DNA from 2 places in the Serratia sp. 121840015-1 genome. Region 2 is predicted to be linked to the other one. Evidence: predicted binding sites of a transcription regulator. Region 2 holds the regulator's gene; the other holds the start of a gene.

Region 1 (6,402 bases), on a different contig from region 2:
CGGGAAACCGCCAGCTCGAAACCTTCGCGACGCATGTTTTCGATCAGCACCGACAGGTGCAGTTCGCCACGACCGGATACGCGGAAGGCGTCCGCATCGTCGGTTTCTTCAACGCGCAGCGCTACGTTGTGTACCAGCTCTTTATTCAGACGGTCAAGGATCTGACGCGACGTTACGTACTTACCTTCTTTACCGCAGAACGGCGAGGTGTTGACGTTGAAGAACATGGTTACGGTCGGCTCGTCGACGGACAGCGCCGGCAGCGCTTCTACGGCATTGGTGTCGCAGATGGTGTCGGAGATGTTCAGCTCGCCCAGGCCGGTGATGGCGATGATGTCGCCCGCTTCCGCCAGGGTGCTGTCGATACGCTCCAGACCCAGGTGGCCCAGCACTTTGCCCACTTTACCGTTGCGAGTTTTACCTTCGCTGTCGATGATGGTGACCTGCTGGTTCGGCTTCACTTTACCGCGCTTGATGCGGCCAATGCCGATAACGCCCAGGTAGTTGTTGTAGTCCAACTGGGAGATCTGCATCTGGAATGGCGCTTCCAGCTCAACCTGCGGCGCAGACACGTGGTCGACGATCGCCTGATACAACGGGGTCATGTCTTCCGCCATGTCGGTGTGGTCGACGCCGGCGATGCCGTTCAGCGCAGAAGCGTAGATGATCGGGAAGTCGAGCTGCTCGTCGGTCGCGTCGAGGTTCACGAACAGATCGAACACCTGATCCACAACCCAGTCAGGGCGCGCGCCAGGACGGTCAACCTTGTTGATGACCACGATCGGCTTCAGACCGTTGGCGAAGGCCTTCTTGGTCACGAAGCGGGTTTGCGGCATAGGGCCATCCATTGCATCCACAACCAGCAGCACCGAGTCAACCATCGACATCACGCGTTCTACCTCGCCGCCGAAGTCGGCGTGTCCTGGGGTATCCACGATGTTGATACGGTAACCGTTCCAATTAATGGCGGTGTTTTTTGCGAGGATGGTAATCCCACGCTCTTTCTCCAAATCGTTGGAGTCCATTACGCGTTCGGTCGCTTCCGCACGCTCTCCGAAAGTACCGGATTGTTGCAGCAGCTTATCAACCAGGGTGGTTTTACCATGGTCAACGTGGGCAATAATGGCGATGTTACGCAAATTTTCGATCACAGCTTTGCCTCGGGCATTAGAAATAGCGCGCTATTGTACACGTATTAAGCGAGGGACTAAACAAGATCACAACCATCTCTTATAAACAACCGCGTACCGGTCAGTTTGTGATCCCTTTCACGGTGCAAAAAGCCGCAATCGTTGCACTTTTGCACCATTTCGGTGCCCGCGCCCACCCTTATTGCACCATAACAGTGCAATTTATCGTTGATGGTGCATACTGTGGCTGGGTAAAACCCGCGCAGAGAGGCGATAAAAGCCTTTTCTAAAAGTTGGCACGCTTTTCGCTTTAGTCTTTTCAAGGCGAAAAAAAGCCAGTTCCACAGATTCGTTCCACGACGACGACAATGATAAACCGGGAGAGTTAAGTATGTCCGCTGAACACGTTTTGACGATGCTGAATGAGCATGAAGTGAAATTCGTAGACCTGCGTTTCACTGACACCAAGGGTAAGGAACAGCACGTGACTATCCCGGCTCACCAGGTAAACGCCGACTTCTTCGAAGAAGGTAAAATGTTTGACGGCTCCTCTATCGGTGGTTGGAAGGGCATCAACGAATCTGACATGGTGCTGATGCCGGACGCCAGCACGGCGGTTCTGGATCCGTTCTTCGAAGAACCTACGCTGATCATTCGCTGCGACATTCTCGAGCCGGGCACCATGCAAGGCTACGATCGCGACCCGCGCTCCATCTCCAAACGCGCCGAAGACTTCCTGCGCTCCTCCGGCATCGCGGATACCGTGCTGTTCGGGCCAGAGCCTGAGTTCTTCCTGTTCGACGACATCCGCTTCGGCAGCAGCATCCGCGGTTCCCACGTGGCCATCGACGACATCGAAGGCGCCTGGAACTCCGGTACAAAATACGACGGCGGCAACAAAGGCCACCGTCCGGCGGTGAAAGGCGGTTACTTCCCGGTTCCACCGGTCGACTCTTCGCAGGATCTGCGTTCCACCATGTGTCTGACCATGGAAGAGATGGGCCTGGTGGTTGAAGCGCACCACCACGAAGTGGCAACCGCCGGTCAGAACGAAGTGGCAACCCGCTTCAACACCATGACCAAGAAAGCCGACGAAATTCAGATCTACAAATACGTGGTGCACAACGTGGCGCACGCCTTCGGCAAAACCGCGACCTTCATGCCGAAGCCTATGTTCGGCGACAACGGTTCCGGCATGCACTGCCACATGTCGCTGTCCAAGAACGGCACCAACCTGTTCGCCGGCGACAAATACGGCGGCCTGTCTGAAACCGCGCTGTTCTACATCGGCGGCATCATCAAGCACGCCAAAGCGATCAACGCCCTGGCCAACCCGACCACCAACTCGTACAAGCGTCTGGTGCCAGGCTACGAAGCGCCGGTGATGCTGGCTTACTCCGCCCGTAACCGCTCCGCGTCCATCCGTATCCCGGTGGTCTCCAGCCCGAAAGCGCGCCGCATCGAAGCCCGCTTCCCGGATCCGGCGGCTAACCCATACCTGTGCTTCGCCGCGCTGCTGATGGCCGGCCTGGACGGCATCATCAACAAGATCCACCCTGGCGACGCCATGGACAAAAACCTGTACGACCTGCCGCCGGAAGAAGAAGCCGAGATCCCAAAAGTGGCCGGCTCGCTGGACGAAGCAATGGCCGCACTGAACGAAGACCGCGAGTTCCTGACCCGCGGCGGCGTGTTCACCGACGATGCGATCGATGCCTACATCGAACTGCGCAAAGAAGAGATGGACCGCGTTCGCATGACGCCACACCCGGTTGAGTTCGAACTGTACTACAGCGTCTAAGCCCTACCCGCGCCGTCTGCACAGGTGGGCGGCGCCCACATTTTTGTTATCGCTTTTTTGTTGCCGTGGAAACTTTCAGCCCATCTTCGGATGGGTTTTTTTCTCCACCGTATTTTCTGCAAAACTATTCCATACCGCGCCGATCCCGGATGGAGTAGGATAGATGCACTAAAAAGGTGCAGGAGTCTGCTGTATGGCAACTGGCAAGCTGCCCGATGCTGGGCAGATCCTCAATTCACTCATCAACAGCATCCTGCTGTTGGATGACTCACTGGCGGTTCACTACGCCAACCCGGCGGCACAGCAGCTGCTGGCGCAAAGCTCCCGCAAGCTGTTCGGCACGCCGCTGCCCGATTTGCTCGGTTATTTTTCGCTGAACGTCTCTTTGATGCGCGAAAGCCTGCGCGCCGGTCAGGGCTTCACCGACAACGAAGTGACCCTGGTAGTCGATGGCCGCGCGCATATCCTTTCCCTGACCGCTCAGGCGCTGCCGGAAGGTTATATCCTCGTCGAGCTGGCGCCGATGGACAATCAGCGCCGCCTGAGCCAGGAACAGCTGCAGCATGCCCAACAGGTGGCGGCTCGCGATCTGGTGCGCGGTTTGGCGCACGAGATTAAGAATCCGCTGGGCGGCCTGCGCGGCGCGGCGCAGCTGCTGGCCAAGGCACTGCCCGATCCGGCGCTGACCGAATACACCAAGGTGATCATTGAGCAGGCCGATCGGCTGCGCAATCTGGTGGATCGCCTGCTCGGCCCACAGCGGCCCGGCCAGCACATTACCCAGAGCATTCATCAGGTCGCGGAGCGCGTCTGCCAGCTGGTGTCGCTGGAAATGCCGGATAACGTCACGCTGGTGCGCGACTACGATCCGAGCCTGCCGGAAATGGCCCACGACCCGGATCAGATTGAACAGGTGCTGCTGAACATCACCCGCAACGCGCTGCAGGCGCTGGGCGAAGCGGGCGGCACCATCACGCTGCGCACCCGCACCGCGTTTCAGATTACGTTGCACGGCACCCGCTACCGCCTGGCGGCGCGCATCGACGTCGAAGACGACGGCCCCGGCGTACCGGCGCAGCTGCAGGACACGCTGTTCTACCCGATGGTCAGCGGCCGTGAAGGCGGTACCGGCCTGGGATTATCCATCGCCCGCAATCTTATCGATCAGCATTGCGGAAAAATTGAATTCAACAGTTGGCCAGGTCATACCGAATTCTCGGTCTACCTGCCCATTCGTCAGTGAGGTTTGCTATGCAACGAGGGATAGTCTGGATCGTCGATGACGATAGCTCCATCCGCTGGGTGCTTGAGCGTGCGCTCACCGGCGCGGGCCTGAGCTGCGCCACCTTCGAAGGCGGCAATGACGTGCTGGAAGCCTTGGCCACGCAAACCCCCGACGTGCTGCTGTCCGATATCCGCATGCCGGGTATAGACGGCCTGGCGCTGCTCAAGCAGATCAAACAGCGCCATCCGATGCTGCCGGTGATCATCATGACCGCGCATTCGGATTTGGACGCCGCCGTCAGCGCCTATCAGCAAGGGGCCTTCGACTACCTGCCGAAGCCGTTCGACATCGACGAAGCGGTGGCGCTGGTCGAGCGCGCCATCAGCCATTATCAGGAGCAGCAGCAGCCGGTGCGCAGCCAGCCGGCCAGCGATCCGGCGGCGGACATCATCGGCGAAGCGCCGGCGATGCAGGACGTGTTTCGCATCATCGGCCGGCTGTCGCGTTCGTCGATCAGCGTGTTGATCAACGGCGAATCCGGCACCGGCAAGGAACTTGTGGCGCATGCGCTGCACCGCCACAGCCCGCGCGCCAAGTCGCCGTTCATCGCCCTGAACATGGCCGCCATCCCCAAGGATCTGATCGAGTCCGAGCTGTTCGGCCACGAGAAAGGCGCCTTCACCGGCGCTAACCAAATCCGTCAGGGCCGCTTTGAACAGGCCGACGGCGGTACACTGTTCCTCGACGAGATCGGCGATATGCCGCTCGACGTGCAAACGCGCCTGCTGCGGGTGCTGGCAGACGGCCAGTTCTACCGGGTCGGCGGCTATGCGCCGGTGAAGGTCGACGTGCGCATCATCGCCGCCACGCACCAGAACCTGGAGCTGCGGGTGCAGGAAGGCAAGTTCCGCGAGGATCTGTTCCACCGCCTGAACGTGATCCGCGTACACCTGCCGCCGCTGCGCGAGCGCCGTGAAGACATCCCGCGGCTGGCGCGCCACTTCCTGCAGATCGCCGCCAAAGAGTTAGGCGTCGAAGCCAAGAACCTACACCCGGAAACCGAAACCGCGCTCACCCGCCTGCCCTGGCCGGGCAACGTGCGCCAGCTGGAGAACACCTGCCGCTGGCTGACGGTGATGGCCGCCGGGCAGGAAGTGCTGATCCAGGATCTGCCGGGTGAACTGTTCGAAACCGCCGCGCCGGAAAGCCCCAGCCACAGTCTGCCGGACAGCTGGGCCACGCTGCTGGCGCAGTGGGCCGATCGCGCGCTGCGTTCCGGTCATCAAAACCTGCTGTCGGAAGCGCAGCCGGAAATGGAGCGCACGCTGCTCACCACCGCCCTGCGCCACACCCAAGGGCACAAACAGGAAGCCGCGCGCCTGCTGGGCTGGGGGCGCAATACCCTGACCCGCAAGCTCAAAGAGCTGGGCATGGAATAGGAGCGGGGTGGATGATGAAAAACACAGTCCGGCGCACAAAAAAACGCCAACCTCAGGCTTTACAGCCGGTGCGGGCGCAGTATGATCGTGTCGCACACTCTGGAGGTTGACGATGCTGGACTCATTCATCGTATTCATTTCTCAGGGCGCGGAGCTGGGCTCCGCTGCCAGCCACACCCCGCAGGCGGCGGTTGCCGCGGTGTTGTGCGCCGCGCTGATTAACTTCTTCAGTTAAAAAAACAGCCGCATCAGCGGCTGTTTTTTCATCCTCAAATCACCCGTGAGAATTGCTGGCTGCGCGCCTGTTGCCGCAGATAGCGGTCAAAACACATGCAGATATTGCGGATCAGCAAGCGCCCGCGCGGCGTGACGCGGATGCCCTGCTCGTCCCGCTCCACCAGCCCATCGCGTTCAAACGGCGCCAGCAGCTGCAGGTCTTCGGCGAAGTAAGCGGTAAAGTCGATGCCGTATTGCCGTTCGAGCGGCTGATACGCCAACCGGAAATTGCAGATCAGGGTTTTGATCAGATCGCGCCGCAGGCAATCGTCGTCCGTCAACGCCAGCCCGCGCCACAGCGCATTACCCTGCGCCTGTACGCTGTCATAGTAATGCTTCAGCTCTTTCTGGTTCTGCGCATAGCTGTCGCCTAGCATGCTGATGGCCGACACGCCCAGCCCCAGCAGATCGCTGTCGCCCTGGGTGGTGTAGCCCTGGAAATTGCGGTGCAGCTTGCCTTCGCGTTGGGCGATTGCCAGCTCGTCGTCCGGGCGCGCAAAGTGATCCATGCCGATGAACTGATAGCCGGCG
Region 2 (6,402 bases):
GCCGAAGGGCGAGGCTGCGACGGAGGCAACCTCACGGAATGGGTTAGGGTGTCAGTGTTGCTTCAATTTGTCTTTATGTTTGTTCAATTGACGTGCCAATTTGTCGATCAGCGTATCAATTGCGGCATACATATTCTCGTCTTCCGAGGTGGCGTGCAACTCGCCTCCATTCACGTGCACCGTTGCTTCCGCAATTTGCTGCACTTTTTCCACACTTAATACAACATACACCTGATTGATGCGATCAAAATACTGTTCGAGTTTGGCGAACTTGTTGTTCACGAACTCGCGCAACGGATCGGTGATTTCGATGTGGTGTCCGGTAATGTTGAGCTGCATAGTGTCTTCCTTCTCAATAGAGGTCAAACCAACTGTTTACGCTGGTTCGACGGCGGGATGGACAAAGACTCTCGGTACTTGGCGACGGTGCGCCGCGCCACGATGATCCCCTGATCGGAAAGCAGGGTGGCCAGCTTGCTGTCGCTGAGTGGTTTGGCGGGGTTTTCCGCCGCAATCAATTTCTTCACCAACGCGCGGATCGCCGTCGAGGAGGCTTCGCCGCCGCTGTCGGTATTCACGTGGCTGGAGAAGAAATATTTCAATTCGAAAATGCCGCGCGGGCTGTGCAGAAACTTCTGCGTGGTGACGCGCGAGATCGTCGATTCATGCATCTCCACGGCCTGGGCGATATCCGCCAACACCATGGGTTTCATAAACTCTTCGCCTTGCTCGAAGAACGCCTGCTGTTGGCTGACGATGCAGCGGGTGACCTTCAGCAGCGTCTCGTTGCGGCTCTCCAGGCTTTTAATCAGCCACTTGGCTTCCTGCAGGTTGCTGCGGATGAACTGGCCGTCGGCTTCGCTGCGGGCACTGTTGCCCAGCGCGGCGTACTGCTGATTGATCTTCAAACGCGGTATGCTGTCGCCGTTGAGCTCGACCGTCCACGTGTTCTGCGTTTTGCGCACCAGCACGTCCGGAATTACGTACTCCGATTCGCCGGTATTGATCGACTGCCCCGGGCGCGGATCGAGCGACTGAATCAGCAGCATCGCTTCTTTCAGTGTATCTTCTTTTAGCCGGGTTGATCGCATCAGGCTGCGAAAGTCGTGGTTGGCCAACAGATCCAAATGGTCGCTGATGATCAGCCGCGCTTCGGCCAGATAAGGGGTGTCTTTGGCGTATTGGGAGAGCTGCACCAGCAGGCAATCGCGCAGATCGCGCGCGGCGACGCCGATCGGATCGAAACGCTGCACGCGCTTCAACACCGCCTCGACTTCCTCGAGGGTCACGTTCTCGTCGCCCAGGCTTTCCAGAATGTCTTCCAGCGGCACGGTGAGATAACCGGTGTCGTCCACCGCGTCGACGATGGAGGTGGCGATGGCGGCGTCGGTATCGGAGAACGGCGTCAGATCCACCTGCCACATCAGGTAATCCTGCAGCGTTTGGGTAGTCTCGCCCTGATAGACCGGCAGCTCGTCGTCGCTGTAGTCGGTGCCGGTGCCTGACGGCGTGCCGGCGGTGTAGATCTCATCCCAGGTGGCGTCCAGCGGCAGCTCTTCCGGCATGTCTTTTTGTTCCAGCGCCTCGCGGGTATCGAGCCCCTCGGTTTCCTGGGTTTCTTTGGCGTCGATTTCGTCGTGCAGATCGGTCTGTTCAAGCAGTGGATTGCTCTCCAGCGCCAGCTGGATCTCTTGCTGAAGCTCAAGCGTGGACAACTGCAGCAGGCGGATCGCCTGCTGGAGCTGAGGAGTCATGGCCAGCTGTTGGCTGAGCCTGAGTTGCAAACCTTGCTTCATAGTCTTCTGTCTACTTCCGTTAACGGTGTCGCCCCGCAGGGCGCGCCGGCGCTCAGAGGCGGAACTCTTCGCCCAGATAAACGCGTTTTACCTGCTCGTCGGCCAGAATAGCATCCGGCGTGCCGTGGGCAATCAGTTTGCCCTGGCTGACGATGTAGGCGCGTTCACATACGTCCAGCGTCTCGCGCACGTTGTGGTCGGTGATCAGCACGCCCAGGCCGCTGTCACGCAGGTGCTCGATGATTTTTTTGATGTCGATAACGGAAATCGGATCCACCCCGGCGAAGGGTTCGTCCAGCAGAATGAATTTCGGGTTGGCCGCCAGCGCGCGGGCGATTTCGACGCGGCGGCGTTCACCGCCGGACAGCGCCTGGCCGAGGCTGTCGCGCAGATGGGAGATATGGAACTCTTCCATCAGCTCTTTGGCGCGGTCTTCGCGTTGTTCGCTGGTGAGGTCGGGGCGAATCTCCAGCACCGCCATCAGGTTGTCGTACACGCTCAGGCGGCGGAAGATCGACGCTTCCTGCGGCAGGTATCCGATGCCGCGGCGCGCGCGGGCGTGCAGCGGCAGCAGGCTGATGTCTTCTTCGTCGATCACGATGCGCCCGGCGTCGCGCGGCACGATGCCGACCACCATGTAGAAGGTGGTGGTTTTACCGGCGCCGTTCGGCCCGAGCAGGCCGACGATCTCGCCGGATTTCACTTTCAGGCTGACGTCTTCGACAACTTTACGGCCCTTGTAGGCTTTCGCCAGGTTTTCTGCGATGAGTGTTGCCATAAGTGATTAGTTACTCTTTTTTTGCCCGTTTTTGTCTTGCAACTGCGACGGTACCAGAACCGTTGTCACGCGTTTGCCTTTATCGCTGAACGCCTGCATTTGCTGCTGTTGCACCAGATAGGTGATGCGATCGCCTTTCACGTTGCTGTCGAGCTGCTCCAGATAGGCGTTGCCCGTCAGGGTCACCAGCTGGGTCGCCACGTCGTAACGCACTTTCTGCGCGTGGCCTTTGACCGGCTTGCCGCTGTCCTGCATCTGGTAGAAGGTTACCGGGTTGCCGAACGCTTCAATATAGGTCTTATTCTGATCTCCGCCCGGACGGGTGACCACCACCTTGTCGGCGCGAATATCGATGGTGCCTTGCTTGATCACCACGTTGTCGGTGAAGGTACTGACGTTGCTTTGCATGTCCAACGACTGCTTGAGCGAGTCGATGCTCACCGGCTGGCTGGAGTCGGATTTCAGCGCCAGAGCGGGGGCGCTGGCGGCCAAAACTAAGCTGCCGAGCAACAGGTTACGGAGTTGGTTTTTGGTTCTGAATTTCATAGTTGGTCTTAACCTTATCAATCAGCTCAGCGGTTTTGGTCCGCAGGTTCCCACGCATTTTCATGCCGTTAGAGGTAAAATTGGTCCCGTAAAGCGTGACTTCGTCATCGGAGGTGACGTCCTGGGTGACCAGGTTTACCTGAGCGTTGTCCGTCTTAATTTTTTCCAGCTGCGAGGTGGTGGTCAGGCTGTTTACCTCGACGTGACCATACAGATACAGCATCCGGTCTTTAGTCAGTTTGGCGCGATCGGCGCGAACTGACCAGGTGGCCACCGCATTCTCATCGAACAGCGTCATCACCGGCTGGGTGAACCAGCTCAGCTCGCCGGCGGTGTAATACTTCGCGTCTTCCGCCACCAGTTTGTAATTCAGCTTGCCGGCCGGGTTGTACACCACGGTGACCGTGTGCTGGCTCTGGTAAGTCGGATCCTGATCGTTGACCGGGCCAGGGGCCGTCTCGTCGCTGAAGTCCGTCATGTTCCAGCCGATCAGCGCCAGAACGATCACCGTCAACAGGATGGTGATCCACAGTTTGGTTTTACTCATATCGACAGCCCTTTGGCGTCCTCCAGCTTATTTTGAGCCAAAAGAATGATGTCGCACAGTTCGCGCACCGCGCCGCGGCCGCCGGCAATGCGGGTGACGTAGTGGGCGCGCGGCGTCAACAGCGGGTGGGCGTCCGCCACCGCGACCGCCAGGCCGACCTGCGCCATCACCGGCCAGTCGATCAGGTCATCGCCGATATAGGCGACCTGATCCGCCGTTAACGACAGTTTATCCAACAGTTCGCGGAAGGCCAAAAGCTTATCGGATTGCCCCTGATACAGATGGGTGATACCGAGCGTCTGCGAGCGGTCTTCCAGCAGCTTGGCGGAGCGGCCGGTGATGATCGCCACTTCGATGTCCGAGGTTTTCAAGCAGCGGATGCCGTAACCGTCGCGCACGTTGAACGCCTTCAGTTCTTCACCGTTGTTGCCCATGAAGATCAGGCCGTCCGACAGCACGCCGTCAACGTCGCAAATCAACAGGCGGATGTTCCCGGCACGCGCCATAACCTCTTGTTCTACCGGCCCGTAGCAGGTTTCTACCATACCCATTCCGTTCTATTCCTTAATTAAACGACGCCGGCGCGCAGCATGTCATGCATATGTACCACACCCAGCAACTGGTCGCCATCGGCAACCAGCAGCGCGGTGATGTGGCGTTGTTGCATCAGGTTCAATGCATCGACCGCCAGAATATTGGGGCGCACCCGCACGCCGCCCGGCGTCATGACATCGGCGATCTTCGCCTCGCGCAGGTTGATGCCCATGTCGAACACCCGGCGCAGGTCGCCATCGGTGAAGATGCCGGCGATTTTCATCAGATCGTCGCAAATCACCGTCAGGCCCAGATTTTTTCGGGTAATTTCCAGCAGCGCGTCGCGCAACGAGGCGTCGGCGCTGACGTGGGGCATTTCGTCGCCGCTGTGCATGATATCGCTAACTCGCAGCAGCAGTTTGCGGCCGAGTGCGCCACCCGGATGCGACAGCGCGAAATCTTCCGGCGTGAAACCGCGCGCTTTCAGCAGCGCGACGGCCAGCGCATCGCCCATCACCAGCGTGGCGGTGGTGCTGGTGGTCGGCGCCAGCCCCAGCGGGCAGGCTTCCTGCGGCACCTTGATGCACAGGTGGATATCCGCCGCTTTGCCCATCGAACTTTCCGGATTGTTGGTCATACAGATGAGGGTGATCTGCTGACGTTTCAACACCGGGATCAGCGCCAGGATCTCGCTGGACTCGCCGGAGTTGGAGATGGCGAGCACGATGTCCTGCGGGGTGACCATGCCCAAATCGCCATGGCTGGCCTCCGCCGGGTGAACGAAGAATGAGGGGGTGCCGGTGCTGGCGAAGGTCGCGGCGATCTTGCAGCCGATATGGCCGGATTTGCCCATGCCCATCACCACCACTTTGCCGCCGCAGGCGGCGATCGTTTCGCAGGCGCGGGTGAAGTCTGCGTTGATGTAGCTGTCGAGCTGAGCCAGCCCTTCACGCTCTATCTGAAGCACTTCTTTGCCGGCCTGCTGAAAATCGAAGCCCGGTTGCAACTCAATGTTCGACATACTCATTCCCGTCGGTTTAGCCGAAAGTACTGAAAGGGTTAAAGAACAGCACCGCAAGATACGCAATAAAGCCGCATAATAACAGCGCGCCCGCCAGGTGGCCGATGCGGTGTTTGCGGCCGATGCACAGCACGCTCAGCAGCACGCTGGCCGCCAGCATCACCCAGTAATCGCGCTGGAAGGCGGCGGTGTCCACGCTACCCGGCGATAGCAGGGCGGGGACGCCCAGCACGATCACCGTGTTGAAAATATTGGAACCGATGATATTACCAATCGCCATATCATCCTCGCCCTTCAGCGCCCCGGCGATGGAGGTGGCCAGTTCGGGCAGGCTGGTGCCGATGGCGATAATGGTCAACCCGACCACCAGTTCGCTCAGGCCGAAATAGTGCGCAATCACCGTCGCGTTATCGACCACCATCCTGGAAGAGAGCGGCAGAATGATAAACGCCAACACCAGCCACAGCACCGCCACGGTGTTGCTGCTGTCCTGCGGCAGCTCGGCGATCTGTTCCATGGTCAGGCTGTCGCTGCCCTCGCGCTGCGCCAGCCGGGCGATTTTCAGCATCAGCAGGATGAAGCCGGCGGCGGCGGCCAGCAGCAGCACGCCGTCCAGCCTGCTCAGGGTGCCGTCCATCAACACGAAACCGCACAATACTGTGACCGCTAACATCAGCGGCAGTTCGCGCCGCAGTATCTCGGAGCGCGCGGCCAGCGGGTGAATCAGCGCCGCCACGCCCAGGATCAATAAAATGTTGGTAATGTTGGAACCTAATACGTTGCCAACGGCCATATCTATCTGCCCGTTCAGCGCGGCGGTGGTGGACACGATCAGCTCCGGCAGCGAAGTGCCGATGCCGACGATGGTCATGCCGATGATCAACGGCGGGACGCCGAGCGAGCGGGAAATCACGGCAGCACCATAAACTAAGCGGTCTGCACCATACACCAGTAGAAATAAACCAACGATTAATAATGCTATCGCGAGAAACATGCAGGGTCCTTTGTCGGGTATTATCCCGGTTCGTTGGTTAAAGCCGTCAATGCGGCGGTATTGCTTGCCCTCCGTTGCGCGCGCTAGAGCTACAGCAACGGTTTTTCCCGGCTAATAGTTGAACAGTTTCGTTTTTTTTCGTTATGGCGCCAATTTTGACCGGGTGGCGCGGAAAAGTAAAACCAA

Evidence for each region. Region 2 encodes sigma-54, which starts transcription at its own class of promoters, with help from an activator protein. Its sites were predicted from a motif close to GTTGGCACANNTTTCGCTNT; they were not measured.
Region 1: the regulator sigma-54 is predicted to act here: its motif matches at 1,423-1,442, upstream of glnA (glutamate--ammonia ligase).

Annotation. Positions count from the first base shown of each region.
Region 1 covers NZ_JBSEYF010000008.1:105,852-112,253, forward strand. Annotated here, with positions in the region: gene typA (ribosome-dependent GTPase TypA) at 1-1,151, opposite strand, end outside; gene glnA (glutamate--ammonia ligase) at 1,522-2,931, shown strand; gene glnL (nitrogen regulation protein NR(II)) at 3,125-4,174, shown strand; gene glnG (nitrogen regulation protein NR(I)) at 4,183-5,595, shown strand; gene ACUXAC_RS24720 (YshB family small membrane protein) at 5,708-5,830, shown strand; gene hemN (oxygen-independent coproporphyrinogen III oxidase) at 5,865-6,402, opposite strand, start outside.
Region 2 covers NZ_JBSEYF010000004.1:161,840-168,241, forward strand. Annotated here, with positions in the region: gene hpf (ribosome hibernation promoting factor) at 52-339, opposite strand; gene rpoN (RNA polymerase factor sigma-54) at 363-1,796, opposite strand; gene lptB (LPS export ABC transporter ATP-binding protein) at 1,849-2,574, opposite strand; gene lptA (lipopolysaccharide ABC transporter substrate-binding protein LptA) at 2,581-3,120, opposite strand; gene lptC (LPS export ABC transporter periplasmic protein LptC) at 3,089-3,667, opposite strand; gene kdsC (3-deoxy-manno-octulosonate-8-phosphatase KdsC) at 3,664-4,218, opposite strand; gene kdsD (arabinose-5-phosphate isomerase KdsD) at 4,236-5,222, opposite strand; gene ACUXAC_RS18980 (calcium/sodium antiporter) at 5,239-6,216, opposite strand.